3 regions of the Sporosarcina siberiensis genome follow, and region 2 is predicted to be linked to each of the others. Evidence: riboswitches for the same ligand, from Rfam matches in the RefSeq annotation. Region 2 holds a riboswitch; each other region holds the start of a gene.

Region 1 (5,923 bases), on a different contig from region 2:
GACGTGACGATTGGTCCCGAATCATCCATCTGGTTTAACACAGTGATACGAGGCGATTTATCCCCTACAATCATCGGTCGAAAAGTTAATGTTCAAGATTTATGTTGTCTACACCAAAGCCCACAATTCCCATTAATTCTTGAAGATGAAGTTACGATTGGTCATCAGGTTACTTTACATAGCTGTACAATAAGAAAAGGTGCTCTAGTTGGTATGGGTTCCATTATATTAGACGGAGCTGAAATTGGGGAAGGTTCCTTTATTGGGGCTGGAAGTCTGGTCCCACCAGGTAAAAAAATTCCACCAGGTGTACTTGCCCTCGGTTCACCCGCGAAAGTCATGCGTCCACTTACGGATGTCGACCGGGCAGAAATGGATCGCGTCGTAAAGAGCTATGCTGAAAAAGGACAATACTATAAAAGCTTACAAAAATAAGTTCAAAAGAGCTAGTAGATCGGTAAACCAATCTACTAGCTCTTGTTTTATTACGTTGTATTATTGATTTGCTTGTTCTCTTAATCGATCCGCTTTATCCGTTTCTTCCCAAGGTAGATTAATATCAGTTCTACCAAAATGTCCGTAAGCCGCAGTTTGTTTATAAATAGGACGACGTAAATCCAACATTCTTATAATCCCTGCAGGACGAAGATCGAAATTTCCGCGGACAAGGTCCACTAATTCACCTTCTGTAACTTTTCCTGTACCGAATGTATCGATTGAAATAGAAACCGGTTGCGCAACACCAATTGCATATGCAATTTGAACTTCACATCGGTCAGCTAGACCGGCAGCAACGATGTTTTTCGCTACGTAACGTGCAGCATAAGACGCAGAACGGTCAACCTTCGTTGCATCTTTTCCTGAAAAAGCACCCCCACCATGACGGGCATAACCACCGTAAGTGTCAACGATAATTTTACGTCCTGTCAGACCAGCATCTCCTTGAGGTCCACCAATAACGAAGCGGCCTGTCGGGTTAATAAAATATTTCGTGTTTTCGTCAATCAATTCAGATGGAACAACTGGTTTAATAACATGTTCCTTTATGTCCTTTTGTATTTGTTCAAGCGTAATCTCAGGATGATGTTGTGCAGATATAACAATTGTATCAATACGAATTGGGTTATTATTCTCATCATATTCAACAGTTACCTGTGTTTTTCCATCTGGACGTAAATAAGAAATAATCTCTTCTTTTCGTACATGTGATAGTCTACGCGCTAATTTATGAGCCATACTAATTGGGAGTGGCATTAGTTCAGGTGTTTCATTACATGCATAGCCAAACATAAGACCTTGGTCGCCTGCTCCAATTGCTTCGATGTCTTCGTCACTCATTAAACCTTCACGAGCTTCAAGTGACACGTCGACGCCTGCTGCGATGTCTGCAGACTGTTCATCAATGGCAGTAAGAACTGCTGAAGTTTCCCAGTCAAAACCGTATTTTGCACGAGTATAACCAATTTCTTTTACTGTATCACGTACTACTTTTGGAATGTCTACGTACGTAGTCGTTGTAATCTCACCTGCAACCAAAACTAGACCAGTCGTTATAGTCGTTTCACAAGCAACACGTGCATTGGGGTCTTCTGCTAAAATTGCATCCAAAATTGCATCTGAAATCTGATCACACATCTTATCTGGATGTCCTTCTGTTACAGATTCCGATGTAAAAAGTTTACGATTCGTCAATTTATTTCCTCCTTATATCCTACGAGATTGATACGGTACTCATACTTCCCATGTAAAGTCCATTCTTGTTATAAGAACGGTAAGCGCCATTACGAGCTCATACACGAGGATTAAGGGCTGAAACAATAGAAAAAGCCCTTCGCTCACGTATTTATTACATGAGGAAAGGCTTATTTTGAAAAAGCACCTTTCACTCTTATCGTCCAAGGACTTTCACCTTGCATCAGGTTCGGCACCATCACGATAACAAATTCGTTACTGCAGGTTGCCGGGTTTCATAGGGCCTGACCCCTCCACCAGCTCGGGATAAGAGTATCCGTTCAATTAAATATGTTACGAAACATGTCTGCATATGTCAATCTTTCTCTCGAAAATAATTCAATTCAATTAGTATAGTTTATTATTCTAAATGTGTTATACTAATTGATGAATGTGATGTCATCCAATTATATATGTAAAGGACGGTACTTAATTATGATTTCAACGACAATTAGCGAAACTCTAAAAGATCTTCTTTCCGGAGAAAATGTAAATGTTCAACTCTCAGTTCCACAACTTGTTGAAAAAGCAACAACACGTGGAGAAGCACAGCTAACTGCAGATGGAGCGATAACAGCTTTAACAGGAAAATATACAGGTCGTTCCCCGAAGGATAAGTATATTGTCGAAGAAGAATCTTCTAAAGATAACATCGATTGGGGCAGTGTAAACCGTCCGGTCTCAACAGAGATTTTCGATTCTCTATATAACAAAGTAATTAAACACTTAGCAAAAAAAGATGAATTATTTGTATTTAAAGGGTTCGCTGGAGCAGATCCTGAGTCTCGCCTTTCTATACAAGTTGTTAACGAACTTGCTTGGCAAAACCTTTTCGTTCATCAACTCTTCATTCGCCCGAGCGCGCAAGAGTTAGCAGAACATCAATCACAATTTACAATTTTAGCAGCACCATCATTTAAAGCAGACCCTGCTGTTGATGGTACAGATTCCGAAACGTTTATAATTGTTTCTATGGAAAAACGAATTGTACTTATTGGTGGAACTGAATATGCCGGCGAAATGAAAAAATCAATCTTCTCAATTATGAACTACCTACTTCCTTTAAAAGGAATTTTACCAATGCACTGTTCTGCAAACGTTGGAGATAAAGGCGATGTTGCGTTATTCTTCGGACTTTCTGGTACAGGTAAAACAACACTTTCTGCTGATGCAGATCGTAAGCTTATTGGTGATGATGAACACGGCTGGTCTGATAATGGCGTGTTTAACATCGAAGGCGGATGTTATGCGAAATGTATCAATCTTTCAGGTGAAAAAGAACCTGAAATATTTGGTGCTATCCGTTTTGGTTCGGTTTTGGAAAACGTTGTTATCGATTCAGAAACACGCATTCCAGATTACGACGATGGTTCGTTAACTGAAAATACTCGTGCAGCTTATCCGATACAATCAATCGATAATATTGTAGATCCATCGGTTGCTGGACATCCTAAAACGATTATTTTCCTAACTGCGGATGCGTTCGGTGTTTTACCTCCAATTTCAAAACTAACGAAAGAACAAGCTATGTACCATTTCCTTAGCGGTTTCACATCGAAACTTGCTGGAACAGAGCGTGGAATTACTTCACCTGAAGCAACATTCTCTACTTGTTTCGGTTCACCGTTCCTACCTCTTCACGCTACAGTGTATGCGGAGATGTTAGGGAAGAAAATTGATGAACATGGTGCACAAGTATTTCTTGTGAACACAGGTTGGACTGGTGGAGTATATGGAGTTGGTCGTCGTATGGATTTAAAATATACGCGAACTATGGTACGTGCTGCACTTGAAGGTAAACTGAACACTATTGAAACAGACACAAACGATATATTCGGTTTAGAAATGCCGAAAGCAATTGAAGGTGTTCCAACTGAAGTATTGAATCCACGAAATGCTTGGTCTGATAAAAAAGCATATGATGAAAAAGCAAATGAACTTGCAGAACTATTCCGTGAAAACTTCAAGAAATTCGGATCTGTATCCGAAGAAATTATTCTTAAAGGCGGACCAACAGCATAATTAAATATAACCCCGGATCACACAATTCAATTGTGTGATCTGGGGTTTTTTGTATTCAGGAAGATAGTGTTTAATTCTACTGTCTTCTCATCCAATCACATAAATCACGGACAATTTGTATGTTTTGAGCTGGAGGAATGTAATGCGTGAAGTTAGGGAAGTATCGTGTTTCATATACTTTTCCATTTTCAAATAAAGCGTTTTCTAGTAATTTTGCTTGTTCAATAGAAACATGTTCATCTTGCATCCCATGTATAATTAGTACAGGTGCATTCAGTTCACTGATTCGAGCTAAAGCATTTCGTCTGCGATATTCGTCAGGATTCGTATTAGGAGTGCCGCCGATTACCCTTTTCATCATCTTCCTCATATCTTTTCGCTCTTTGTATGTAAATATTATATCAGAAACACCTGACCAAGTAACAACTGATGTAATATCTTCCCTTAGAATTGCTGTCCAAAGGGCCATAATGCCACCACGAGAAAAGGCAAATAAATGAATCTTGGATGAGATGCATTTTGGATTCTGTTTCAAAACATCAACAGCATTTATTGCATCTAAACGATCGTCTCCACCAAACTCATCTTTTCCTTCTCCTCCTCGATTTCCTCGATAATAAGGAGCAAATACGACAAAGCCTTGCGAAGCGAACTGCGCAATTCTCGAGGGACGTACCATCCCAACATGCTGAATTCCGCCTCTCAAATAAATTATTCCTTCATATTGTCCATCTGCAATTGGCTCAGCTAATAATCCCTTTACTTTGAAACCATCCGACCAATACGTAATCTCAAATAAACGAACATTGGGATTTGGAGATGGATAGTTACGTTTATTTTCCATCCTTGCATCACAATTCAAGTTCTCCCACCCGCTTTCTTATAGCCGATATCCCTTCATCTTTCATATGAAAACTTAAATACTCACAAGAATCAAGTTCAAAATCATTCATCCAAACTACGCCATCTGTTTCAAGTAGTGAATAATTCGAATGTATTTTAACAACAGATCCAGTGAATACAGCTTTACAAAAAGGAACATCTCCATGAACAACATATTCTGCAACATGCTCTAAGTCGTTTATAAGGACACCTGTTTCTTCTAATGTCTCTCTCATTGCAGCTTCGACCAAAGTTTCATCCTTTTCAACTTTACCACCAGGAAATTCAACTCCTCGCACTTTATGTTTGGCGAGGAGCCACTTTCCTTCATGTTTTAAAACAACCAACACATGATTTATTTCTATTTCAAAAAAGTCCTTTTCAAATGTTAAATCCACTTTAAATCCATTCAAGTCTTTAAAAGAAATCAAATCAAATACCCCTTCCTCCGTTTAGTGTATCGGAGGTGAAAATTCATTTCAACGAAAATAAGGGAGTTCCTCGATAAATTTTTGTGTTTCTTCATCCGTAAATTCATGGATTAAAGCATAAATCTTTTTTGTTCGTATTTCTATATCATCATTGAAACCTTCATAAAAGGCAGGTATGAATCGAAAATGAGATCTAAAAAAGTTCATATTTTCCATCTCATTGGTTTGTTCAAAAAGATTTTGAAAAATGGGGATATACTCTCGTTCTAAACTCACTTCATATTCCCATGCCGAAACATCAGGTTGAAAATACACTCTTTGATTTGCAACGGAAACATACGCTTTATACTTTTCCATATTGGTAACCACCTTTTTTTGAATTAGTATGTCGTAATTCAAAAAAAACATGCATCACCATTTAGGGAAGATGCATGCCGTTATAGACTTATACCTGTACGTCAACTGAATTCCCTTTATGGGGATGTGCTACAGTTGGTTGATCAGGTAAACTATTCAACATCTCGAGAGCAGCAGAAGAACCCATTGAAAGAGATTTGCTCAATACACTCATTTGAACAGTAGATTGAAGACTTCTTAACTGACTCGCCATAATTGAATTTATATCCATATGAAAAACCACCTTTCACATAACTTATATCGTCTCAAATCGCTACATTTTCAGTGAAAGTTAAAGTTTCATAAAACTCTAAGAAAATTACTTATTATCTTCGCCAAGAAATGCATTTAGCATCCATTGATGTTTTTCAACGCTCTGATAAATCGCATTTAACAAGTCTTCTGTCATATCGTCTCCATTTTTTGCAGCTTCGTCCATACCTTTTTTCAAAGAGGACATA
Region 2 (5,923 bases):
CTCGGCTTTGCCATACCAAGTAACGAAGTCATCCCCTTAATAGAAGAGATGACGAAAAACGGCCAAGTAGAACGGCCATATATCGGCATCGGAATGGCCGAACTCAGTGAAGTACCTCAAATGTATTTGCAAGAACTGCCGGATTCCGTTAAAGGCGGAGTTATCGTGGCAAGTGTAGACCCTGAGTCCGCTGCAGGAAAAGCTGGTATTCAAATAGAAGACGTTATTACATCTCTTAATGGAACAGACATAAAGAGTTCGACTGAATTGCGTAAACTTCTTTATTCCAGCCTTAAAATAGGCGACAAAGTAACATTCACAATTTATCGTGGAGCTGAATTGCTTACAATTGAAGCTACTTTAACAAGCAACAATAAGCCTGTAACTAAATAACAGCCTGGCACCTATGAACTGTTCCTACAGGTCATAGGTGTTTGTTGTTGCATATTTAAAAAATTCCGTTTACTTTGAAGAGAATAGTACATTGGAGAGGAGGTTCGTCGCTTGAAAATATTAGTAATAGAGGACAACGAAAGTGTCTCTTCAATGATTGAGCTCTTTTTTTCTAAAGAAGGAATTGACGGTACTTTTGAAATGGATGGTTTAAAGGGGCTTGAACTTGCCAAACAGGGCGATTGGGACTGTCTGATTATCGACTGGATGCTTCCTGGAATGGACGGCGTATCAATTTGTCAGCAGTTGCGAAAAGAGAACTATTCCGTTCCCATCATCATGCTGACCGCAAAAGATAGTGAATCCGAGCAAGTACTGGGGCTCGAAATGGGTGCCGATGATTATGTGACCAAACCTTTTAGCCCCCTTGCACTCATGGCCCGCATTAAAGCAGTAACGCGAAGGTACGCTCCATTAAAAGAAGAGATGCCTATAGAAGGTATAGTCGAAACAAAACACTTCAAAATCAATTTAAATACACGAGAAGTGTTGTTAAATGAAAAACCTGTTTTAAATCTGACACCTAAGGAATTCGATCTTCTGTATCACTTTGTCCAGCACCCCAAGCAAGTGTTTTCACGTGACCAATTGCTAGACAGTGTATGGGGTTATGATTTTTACGGTGATGATCGAACTGTAGATGTTCATATTAAGAGACTTCGTACAAAAGTTTCGACAGATGAGCAACCCTTTTTTCACACAGTCTGGGGTGTTGGTTACCGATTCGACGAAACCTTTGAAAATAGAGATGATGCACAATGAAAATAAAATACGTATACCAGCTCATCGTAAGTCATGTGAGCGTAATTGTGATTTCCTTTTTACTCATTAGCTTATTGTTCTCACATTACGTCGAACAATTTGTTTATGATAATAAAACCGAGGAACTTTCATCATACGGCCAAAGTATTTTACAAGACTTTGAGAACAATCAACAAAACTCAGCAAATATACTTAAAAATTATGGACACGTCCTTCAGGGAAGAGATATTCAGTACAGTCTTTTTGATGAAAGGTCAGCGATCATTTATTCGACAAGTACAAATACCCCCCGCATCGAACTCAATGAGGATGAATGGGGACATCTTAAAACTGGACATAAGATTACTGTTAAACAGGACTTTAAACGATTCCATGAAGGCGTCACATTCGTCTTGCTTCCACTTCATTTGAACAACCAATTTGTTGGAGGTATTTTACTGACGTCTCCAATAAAAGGCTCCCGAGAAGTCATCTCACAAATGAATAACTACTTAATATATACGACAATTATCGCACTAGCCGTGGCCTTTCTTTTAAGTTGGATACTGTCTACGTTCCATGTAAAACGCATCAAACGGCTAAGAGAAGCAACTTCAACTGTCGCCCACGGTGATTATTCTGTGCGAATCCCACATACAGACTTTGATGAAATCGGAGAACTTGCGGGGGATTTCAATGGAATGGTTGAAAAACTAGATCTTTCGATGGAAGAAATTAAAAGCCTTGAAAATAGACGGCGCCAGTTTATGGCTGATGTTTCCCATGAACTGAGAACACCACTTACGACAATCCGTGGAGTGATTGATGGGTTAAAAAACAATATGATTGCCGAAGATGAGAAGGAAAAAGCACTTGGACTGGCTCGAAATGAGACCATGCGACTCATTCGCCTCGTTAACGAAAATCTAGATTATGAAAAAATCCGTTCGAACCAAATAACACTTAACAAACAAAGTATTCAACTCGTAGAGCTATTGAATATTATCAAAGACCAACTTGACGGTGCTGCAGGTGAACGGAATAATGTGATTCTTATCGTCTCTGAACCAGATGTAACTGTCTTTGCTGATTACGATCGTCTTACCCAAATTTTAATTAACATTACAAAAAACAGTATTCAATTTACAGAAAATGGGACAATTACGTTAAGAGGAACCGCACTGAAAAATGAAACGATGATTGAAATTGAAGATACAGGGATAGGAATCGATCCTGCGGATATCGAAAAAATATGGAGTCGTTTTTACAAAGCAATCCTTTCACGAACGACAAATCCTTACGGAGAGTTTGGTCTTGGCTTATCCATTGTGAAACAACTTGTTACAATGCATGATGGAACAATTCAAGTTACGAGCGCGACGGGAAAAGGGACAAAATTCACCATTATAATCCCCCATTAAAGTTCACAAAATTGCCATGAGTTTATGTGGTTATTTTCCCGTTAATAGTTTGTTCATAATTGCAATGTATGATAAGTTTATATCTAACGAATTGGAGGCAATATAATGTTTAAGAACTGGAAGAAATCACTACTAAAGGCAGGTATACTCTCCTCTCTCCTAGTCGTTGCTGTAGGTTGTTCAAACGAAGAATCGATTGCATCAGTTGAAGGGGACAAAATTACCAAAGATGAATTATATGAAGTTCTCGTACAATCTCAAGGAGAACAAGCACTTTCCGCACTAATTGATGAAAAAGTCATTGCACTCGAAGTGAAAAAGAAAAAAATCAAAATTTCTGACGAAGACATTGATAAGGAACTAGAGACATATATTGAAAATGCTGGCGGTCAAGAAGCATTTGAAGCTACTCTAGAACAGAATGGTATTACAGAAGCTCAGCTTAAAGAAAACATTGTTCAATACTTATCAATCCGTAAATTGATTGAACCTAGAATTGACATAACAGACGAAGAAATTAAAGCGTACTTTGATGAAAATAAAGCGCAATTGGATCAGCCCGAATCCGTTGAGGCGAGCCATATTCTTGTAGAAGATGAAGCAACAGCAAAAGAAGTTGCACAAAAGATTGCTGATGGCGATGATTTTGCAGCTTTAGCAAAAGAATATTCTACAGATGCTTCCAATGCTGAAAAAGGTGGAGAACTTGGATTCTTCCCACGCGGAAAAATGGTTCCTGAGTTCGACGAGGCAGCATTTTCTATGAAACCAGATACGATAAGTGATCCTATTAAAACAGATTTCGGATACCATATTATTAAATTAACGGATAAAAAAGAAGCAACAGAAGCTGTTTTAGAAGACCATAAAGAAGATATAAAAGAAGGACTTTTCGAAGAGAAATTACAAGCTCAGTATGTCGAATGGTTAGACGAAGTACGAGCTGATTATAAGATTGAAAACTCTTTAGAGAAAAAAGAAACAAAAGATAAAGAGAAAAAGTAAAACTTTAACAACATAAAAACATTGACATCCTCTGATAACTAATGTAAATTATGCTCATGAGTAATTATTGATAACCGAATAGCAACATCTCTTATCAAGAGTAGCTGAGGGAAAGGCCCGTTGAAGCTCGGCAACCACCTACTGTGAACAAACAGTAGAAAGGTGCTAAATCCTACAAGACATTTCTGTCTTGAAAGATGAGAGAGGATTATCGTATTTCCTATTGTATAAATACGCCTCTCTATTTCTGATAGAGAGGCTTTTTGTATTATTAAAAATTAACTACACAACATTAGGAGGAATTTTATATGAAAAGAATTGTAGTTCTATTATCATTAGTCTTGTTAATTGGTGTCCTTTCAGCTTGTGGAAGTAAAGACAAAGAAACAGGTAAAGCATTAAGCGAGGAAAAAATCGTCGTTGGTGTTACAGCAGGTCCACATGAGCTCGTAGTAAATAAAGTGAAAGAACTTGCTGCAAAAGAAGGTTTAGAAATTGATGTTAAAGTTTTCACAGAATATATTTTACCAAACACAGCATTATCTGAAGGAGATTTGGATATCAACAGCTTCCAAACACTACCCTTCTTAGAGAAAGTAAACAGTGACCGTGATTTGAATCTAGTCCACGTCGCAAAAACTATTTTACTTCCAATGGGTATTTACTCAGACAAATTCGACAGTATTGACGATATCCCTGACGGAGCATCTTTCGGAATGCCAAATGATCCAAGTAACGGTGCACGTGCTCTGATTGTATTAGAAGCGGCCGGCGTGATTACACTAAGAGATGAAGATAAAACTACTGGAACAGTACAAGACATTGTAGAAAATCCGAAAAACTTGAAATTTGTTGAATTAGAGGCATCACAACTTCCTAAACAACTTATTGAATTGGACTTTGCTGCCATTAATACAAACTTTATTTTAGCAGCTGGTAAAAACCCAGTCGAAGATTCCATCTTCTTAGAATCTAAAAGCTCTCCTTACGTAAACTACATCGTTGTACGTGAAGAAAACAAAGACGATGCTGTCGTTAAAAAGTTTGCTGAACTCTATCAATCCGATGAAGTAAAAGAATTCATAAAAGAAGAATTCAACGGAACAATCCTCTCAAGCTGGGAATAACAAAAGCTGAAGCGCCTGGTAGACCCGACAGGCACTGGAAGACAAGAAAGAGAAGTTGCGCACTTTGACTTCTCCTTCTGTTCTGAAGTGACCCGAGGGGCTAGGCGCTGAAGGCTATACGGTAACAAAAGCGGATGTGCATCTCTCATTAAGCAGTTTTTTCTCTAGAAAGGAATGAGTGTCATGATTAAATTAAACAATGTTTCAAAAGTGTTTGAATCGAAAAGTGGAGATGTCAAAGCAGTTAGCAATGTCAATCTTCATGTGAAAAAAGGTGAAATCCATGGTGTTATCGGGTACAGCGGAGCAGGAAAAAGTACACTTATCCGATGTGTCAATTTACTTGAAAGACCCACTGTTGGAGAAGTATTTATTAGTGGAACAGAAATGACAACCCTTCCTTTGAACAAACTGCGTGAAATGAGACAAAACATTGGTATGATTTTTCAAGGGTTTAATTTATTAAAAACGGCAACGGTCTTCGAAAATATTGCGATTCCACTTAAATTGCTCGGGCTCGATAAAAACGAAGTTGAGCTGCGCGTCGTGAAATACTTGGAAATTGTTGGCTTAACAGATCGTCAAAAGGCATATCCAAATCAATTGTCTGGTGGACAAAAGCAACGCGTCGCTATCGCTAGAGCTTTGGCACAAGAACCAAAAATTTTACTTAGCGATGAAGCAACAAGTGCTCTTGATCCTGAAACGACAGAATCGATTTTGGATTTACTGTTGAAAGTAAACGAAGAGCTCGGCATAACCATTTTACTCATCACACATGAAATGAATGTCATTCAAAAGATTTGTGATTATGTGTACGTTATTGAAGGCGGAGAACTCATTGAGCACGGGTCTACGATAGACTTATTTGCAGCACCGAAAGAAGAAACGACTACGAAGTTCTTAAACACTATTGCTCAGCGTAAAATTCCTACTTCATTAGTACAACAATTAAATCTTACTGGTAATGTTTCAAGATTAACTTTTGTCGGTGAAGCAGCAGGACAACCACTGATTGCTTTAGCAACCGAAAGATTCAATGTGACTCCTAATATTTTATCGGCGAATATTATTGAACTGAAAAACGGTATCGTCGGTAACATTGTCATACATCTTGTTGGTGAAACAAATAACATCATCAATGCTATTGAGTTCCTTAAAGAACAAGGCGTTGGT
Region 3 (5,923 bases), on a different contig from region 2:
ATTAAATCCTTGACTAAGTGCTATTGATAACGTTAAAGCAATCGCTGTTACGAAAAGCATTTGTGTCCACATCATTTTAAATAATGAGCTTGTTTTTACTCCAATCGCTTTAAGAATTCCGTATAATCCTATTTTTTGTACATTCATCATATAGAAGAAAATAGCGAACAACATACCACTAATGACAACTAAAAACCAAACAATCATATTTAGTGACATTTGTTCTGCACTGTAACTAGGAATAGTGTTTAAAAAGCTTTTATTAGAAAAAGATTGAAGCCCAGTGTACGTTTGACCCTTATCTTGTCCTGGAATAAATACCAATTGCATTTCATTAACACGATAGATTTCTTTGTAGTTTTCCATATTAATGTATGCAACAGGCGCATGACTGTATTTTTCTTGATCTACAAAACCTTTTACAATAAATTCACCACTGAACTGATTGTTTGTAAGTACATCGCCAATACTAATTCCTGCATCTTCCAATGATTGATCTAATATTATTTCTCCATCTTTTACTTTTTGGAACAGATTCGATTCAGTCGATGTTACAAACGCAACACTTCGTTGTTTATCTTCTGGATCATTTAAAAATCCCATTTGAATAGAAAATGCCGCTGCATCCTTTTGTTCACTAAGGATTTGGTCTTGCACATTGACATCTATTCGTGAAAGATTGTACGTTTCATCGGCATCTGAATTCATATAAAATTGACCATCAGATAGATTTTTTATTAAGGCGGCATTATCTTGTGATAACCCGTTCGATAATCCTGATATGATAAAGGTTAAAAAGCTAACCAGAAATACAATCGATCCTAATATTATAAAACGTGTCTTATTCTTTTTGATTTCTTTCCATGCAATATACATAAAATCTCCTCCATAAATTAGCTTCTTAATATAGTGTAACGCTCGAGTATGAACGGAACATTAACTTGAGTACACTTTTTCTATGATGAAGAAATATTAAAAAATCGAAAAAGAGATTTAATTATAAGGTTTCCCACTTTTTAAAATTGCTTGACACTTTCAAATGTTACGTGTAATGTGAACATCAATAACTTAATAGAAATTTTCTTATCCAGAGAGGTGAAGGGACTGGCCCTATGATACCTCAGCAACAGACTTTTATAGTACTGTGCTAATTCCAGTAGTTAATAACTTGGAGATGAGAAGAGAAAAACGCGAATTTTGCAAAACCCTCTTCTTTTATAATGAAGGGGATTTTTTATTTAGTAAATTAATTTAGAGAGTTTGGAAATCGATATCTAAAATTGAATAGTTTTCTTATCTAGAGAGGTTTAGGGACTGGCCCGATGACGCCTCAGCAACCCCCATTTATGGAAAGGTGCTAATTCCAGCAAGTCTATCAACGACTTGGAAGATGAGTTTTATTTGGTCATCTTCCTATGCATTTGAGGGAGATGATTTTTTATTTGTAAGATTTTAATTCAAAGGAGGGATTGTTTTTGGTTCATTTTAGTAAACAGACAGAACTCGTACAAATAGGTAATCGAAAAGATGAAAAGCATGGTGCTATAAGTACTCCGATTTATCTTTCAACAGCATATCATCATGATGAAATTGGACTCGGTCAAGGTTATGCTTATTCAAGAACTGGAAGTCCTACGCGAGATGTATTAGAAGAAGCAGTCGCAAGTCTTGAAAGTGGTGACGATGCATTTGCCTGTAGTTCCGGAATGAGTGCAGTTCAACTTGTATTTTCAATGTTTGAAAAAGATTCGCACTTTATTGTCTCTCGAGATCTTTATGGTGGCTCTTATAGAATGTTTGAATTATTTGAGAGGAATTATGGTTTTACTTTTACGTATTGGGACGGGAGAGAAGAAGAGCAACTTAACGAATATATTCAGGAAAATACAAAGGCCGTTTTTCTTGAGACACCGACAAACCCGCTGATGCAGGAAACAGATATAGCGTTAACGGCCAAATTCACTGAGAGACATGAGCTGTTATTAATTGTAGATAATACTTTTTATACTCCTTATATACAACGTCCAATTGAAGAAGGTGCAGATGTTGTGATTCACAGTGCAACTAAATATTTAGGGGGTCATAACGATATACTTGCTGGTCTCGTTATTTCAAAAGGAGAAAAGTTAGGCAAAGAATTAAAGTATTTACACAATGCATGTGGATCTATCCTAGCTCCTTTTGATTGTTGGCTTTTAATTAGAGGCTTAAAGACACTTGCACTGCGTATGAACCAACATGAAAAGAATGCTCTTATCATTCAACAATTTTTAGAAGACCATTCTTCAGTAACGGATGTATTTTATCCTAGAAGAGGAGGTATGGTTAGCTTTTTAATAGCAAAAGAAGAATGGGTGTCGACATTTTTAAAGTCGCTGAAATTGTTTTCATTTGCGGAAAGTTTGGGTGGAGTGGAGAGTTTTATTACGTACCCCGCAACGCAAACGCATGCAGAGATACCTGAAGATATCCGAAAGGAATATGGACTAACCAATTGTTTGCTTCGAATTTCTGTAGGGATAGAAGATGAAATAGATTTGGTTGCAGATTTACAACAGGCATTTCAAGAGTGTGAAAAATTATTGAATCTTGAAGTTTAGGAAAGGGAAGTGAATTGGTTGGATTTACTAAAAACGATGAGGGAACGCATACTAATTGGCGATGGCGCAATGGGAACCCTTCTATATTCTCACGGAGTGGACCGCTGTTTTGAAGAGTTGAACTTGACACACCCAGAACAAGTTCTTCATATACATCAAGCTTATATTCAAGCGGGTGCCGACGTTATTCAAACGAATACATACGGTGCAAATTATATTAAACTTTCAAGATACGGTTTAGAAGATCAAGTGAAAAAAATCAATCAAGCTGCTGTTAAATTAGCAAAACAAGCAGCAAAGGAAGATACATTTATTCTTGGAACAATTGGAGGTATTCACGGCTCCCAAACTGAAATTGGAACTAAAGAGGAAATCAAGAGAAGTTTTAGAGAGCAATTGTATTGCCTTCTTCTTGAAGGGGTGGACGGATTAATTCTTGAAACTTATTATGACTTTGATGAGTTAACAACAGTACTTAAAATTGCTCGTGAAGTATCAGACCTACCAATCATCGCGAACGTTTCAATGCAAGAAGCTGGGGTCTTGCAAAATGGGATGACGCTTGCAGATTCCCTTTTAAAATTGGAGGAATTGGGAGCAGACGTTGTTGGTATCAATTGTAAATTCGGCCCTTATCATATGCTTAAATCATTGGAATTCGTACCCCTCCCAAAACGTGCAATGCTTGCAGTGTATCCAAATGCGAGTTTGCCTAGCTATCAGGATGGGAAATTATTTTATGAGAATAAACCGGAGTATTTTAAAGAGCAGGCAGAGAGTTTCCGTAGTGAAGGGATTCATCTTATCGGTGGATGTTGCGGTACAACACCTGAGCATATTCAGGCATTAGCAGAGGGTTTCATCAACAGAAAGCCTGTTACAGAAAAAATCATTAAAACAGAAGAAATTAAAGTGAATGTTTCAGAGCAAAAGCGATTAACAAAACCCAGTTTACTAGAGATTGTGAAAGAACGACATTCTATTATTGTAGAACTTGATACACCAAAACATTTAGATACTGACCTATATTTTCAAGGTGCAGAAGCATTGCAAAAAGCCGGTGTGGATGCCATTACACTTGCAGATAATTCGCTTGCAAGTCCTAGAATATGTAATGCGTCAATGGGTTCATTAATTCAACAGAAATTTGACGTGTCGCCACTTGTTCACATTACTTGCCGGGATCGAAACTTAATAGGCCTGCAATCACATCTTATGGGTTTGCATACTTTAGGCATAACTGAACTACTAGCGATTACGGGTGATCCTACAAAAATAGGCGATTTCCCTGGAGCAACCTCAGTTTTTGATGTCACATCATTTGGTTTGCTTGAAATGATTCAACAATTTAATGCTGGAATATCACCCTCAGGAAAGTCTTTGAAACAAAAGACGAATTTTACAGTTGCGGCTGCATTTAATCCAAACGTACGTAATCTAGATCGAGCAACACTACGTCTGGAAAAGAAAATTGAAGCAGGTGCGGATTACTTTATTACGCAACCAATTTACAGTCCTGAAAAAATTATTGCTGTCTATGAAGCAACTAAACATTTGAAAGCACCCATTTATATTGGAATTATGCCTTTAACTTCAACTCAAAATGCCGAATTTCTTCATAATGAAGTCCCAGGTATTAAATTAACGGATGAGGTCCGAGCAAGAATGGCTTTGTTTACAAATGACCGTGAACAATCAACACGTGAAGGAATTGAAATATCAAAAGAGCTCATTGATGTTGCACTCGAGTATTTTCATGGAATCTATTTAATCACTCCTTTTACTCGCTATGACATAACGGTTAAATTGACAAATTATATAAAAAGTAAAGTAAATGTAGAGGCAGTAGCGAAAGCATTGGTGACATTGAACTAAAAAACAGAACAACTAAAACATAAAACTGAGGAGATGGATGATATGGTAAAAGTACAAAGTTCAACTATTGGATACCCACGTATTGGTGGAAAGCGCGAATGGAAAAGAGCATTAGAAAGTTTTTGGAGTGGGTCAATTTCAGAAGTCGAATTATTAACGAAGACAAAAGAAATACGTCTAGACAATCTTCGGAAGCAAAAGGAAATCGGTATTGATTTAATCCCTGTAGGTGACTTCTCATTATATGATCATGTACTAGATACATCAATAATGTTCGGAATTGTGCCGACCCGTTTCGAGTATGCTGGTGGGAAAGTTCCATTAGATACCTACTTTGCTATAGCCCGTGGTAATAAAGATGCAATTGCTTCAGAAATGACTAAGTGGTTCAACACAAACTATCATTATATCGTTCCAGAATTGGATAATGTAACGCCAAAATTGGTTGAGAATCGTCCACTAGAATTTTATCGAGAAGCAAAAAAAGAATTAGGGATTAACGGTAAACCAGTTCTTCTGGGCCCAATCACATTTATAAAACTAGCTAAATCATCAGGGGATACTCCTTTCGAAGAGACAGTAGAACAATTTACACCGCTATATATAGAAGTGTTAAAAGAACTTGCAGAAGCAGGCGCGGAGTGGGTTCAAATAGATGAGCCAGTATTTACAAGCGAACTGTCGGCAAATGAACACAAGGCTGTACAGAAGGCCTATACCGCAATTCATGAGGCTGTTCCAAGTTTGAAAATCATAGTCCAAACGTATTTTGAGAAGGTTGCAAATTATGCAGAGGTTTCAGCACTTCCTGTGCATGCGTTAGGTCTTGATTTTGTTCATGGCAATACAATTGAATTGCTCCAAAAGTTTGGATTTCCAAAGGATAAAGTTTTATTAGCAGGTGTCGTTGATGGTAGAAACGTATGGAAATCCGATTTAGATGTAAAACTTTCGCTGTTGGATGAAATTCAATCCCATGTAGAGAAAGATCGTCTGATTATACAACCATCATCTTCATTACTTCATGTTCCAGTAAGTATTGAACTTGAGTCGAAATTGGACAATGTGATCAAAGGCGGACTTTCGTTTGCAGATGAGAAGCTACTTGAAATTGTTCATCTGACAAAAGCGGTTCAAGATGGCAAGGAAACAATTGCAACAGAGCTAGAAGAAAACAAGAACGCTCTTACTACTCTTAACAATTCTAAATATCGTCAAAACGTGGTAGTTAAAGGTAACATTAAAAACTTGACAGAAAGTGATGTAAATCGAGCAGCACCATTTGCTGAAAGAATTCTTGCTCAGCGAAAGCGTTTTAATTTACCACTTCTTCCTACAACTACGATTGGGAGTCTTCCACAAACAGCAGAGGTGCGTAAGCAAAGATCTAAATGGAGGAGAGGAGAGAGCACTGCAGAGCAATATGAACAGTTTATCAAAGATCAGAT

Evidence for each region. A riboswitch is a leader RNA that binds a small molecule or an ion and turns the genes downstream of it on or off. The one in region 2 is predicted to bind S-adenosylmethionine.
Region 1: linked by a shared signal. The riboswitch ahead of metK (methionine adenosyltransferase) and the one ahead of ACFSFY_RS16765 (MetQ/NlpA family ABC transporter substrate-binding protein) in region 2 are both predicted to bind S-adenosylmethionine.
Region 3: linked by a shared signal. The riboswitch ahead of ACFSFY_RS08355 (PLP-dependent transferase) and the one ahead of ACFSFY_RS16765 (MetQ/NlpA family ABC transporter substrate-binding protein) in region 2 are both predicted to bind S-adenosylmethionine.

What each region holds. Positions count from the first base shown of each region.
Region 1 covers NZ_JBHUGI010000027.1:134,667-140,589, forward strand. The annotation lists gene ACFSFY_RS10710 (gamma carbonic anhydrase) at 1-435, shown strand, start outside; gene metK (methionine adenosyltransferase) at 496-1,692, opposite strand; SAM riboswitch class I at 1,886-2,005, opposite strand; gene pckA (phosphoenolpyruvate carboxykinase (ATP)) at 2,167-3,753, shown strand; gene ACFSFY_RS10725 (alpha/beta hydrolase family protein) at 3,830-4,615, opposite strand; gene ACFSFY_RS10730 (NUDIX domain-containing protein) at 4,605-5,066, opposite strand; gene ACFSFY_RS10735 (transposase) at 5,115-5,423, opposite strand; gene ACFSFY_RS10740 (putative motility protein) at 5,512-5,694, opposite strand; gene ACFSFY_RS10745 (Dps family protein) at 5,782-5,923, opposite strand, start outside.
Region 2 covers NZ_JBHUGI010000037.1:72,252-78,174, reverse strand. The annotation lists gene ACFSFY_RS16785 (S1C family serine protease) at 1-393, shown strand, start outside; gene ACFSFY_RS16780 (winged helix-turn-helix domain-containing protein) at 505-1,215, shown strand; gene ACFSFY_RS16775 (sensor histidine kinase) at 1,212-2,615, shown strand; gene ACFSFY_RS16770 (peptidylprolyl isomerase) at 2,721-3,620, shown strand; SAM riboswitch class I at 3,709-3,824, shown strand; gene ACFSFY_RS16765 (MetQ/NlpA family ABC transporter substrate-binding protein) at 3,929-4,747, shown strand; gene ACFSFY_RS16760 (methionine ABC transporter ATP-binding protein) at 4,931-5,923, shown strand, end outside.
Region 3 covers NZ_JBHUGI010000024.1:84,353-90,275, forward strand. The annotation lists gene ACFSFY_RS08350 (FtsX-like permease family protein) at 1-876, opposite strand, end outside; SAM riboswitch class I at 1,081-1,181, shown strand; SAM riboswitch class I at 1,291-1,397, shown strand; gene ACFSFY_RS08355 (PLP-dependent transferase) at 1,476-2,600, shown strand; gene ACFSFY_RS08360 (bifunctional homocysteine S-methyltransferase/methylenetetrahydrofolate reductase) at 2,619-4,475, shown strand; gene metE (5-methyltetrahydropteroyltriglutamate--homocysteine S-methyltransferase) at 4,518-5,923, shown strand, end outside.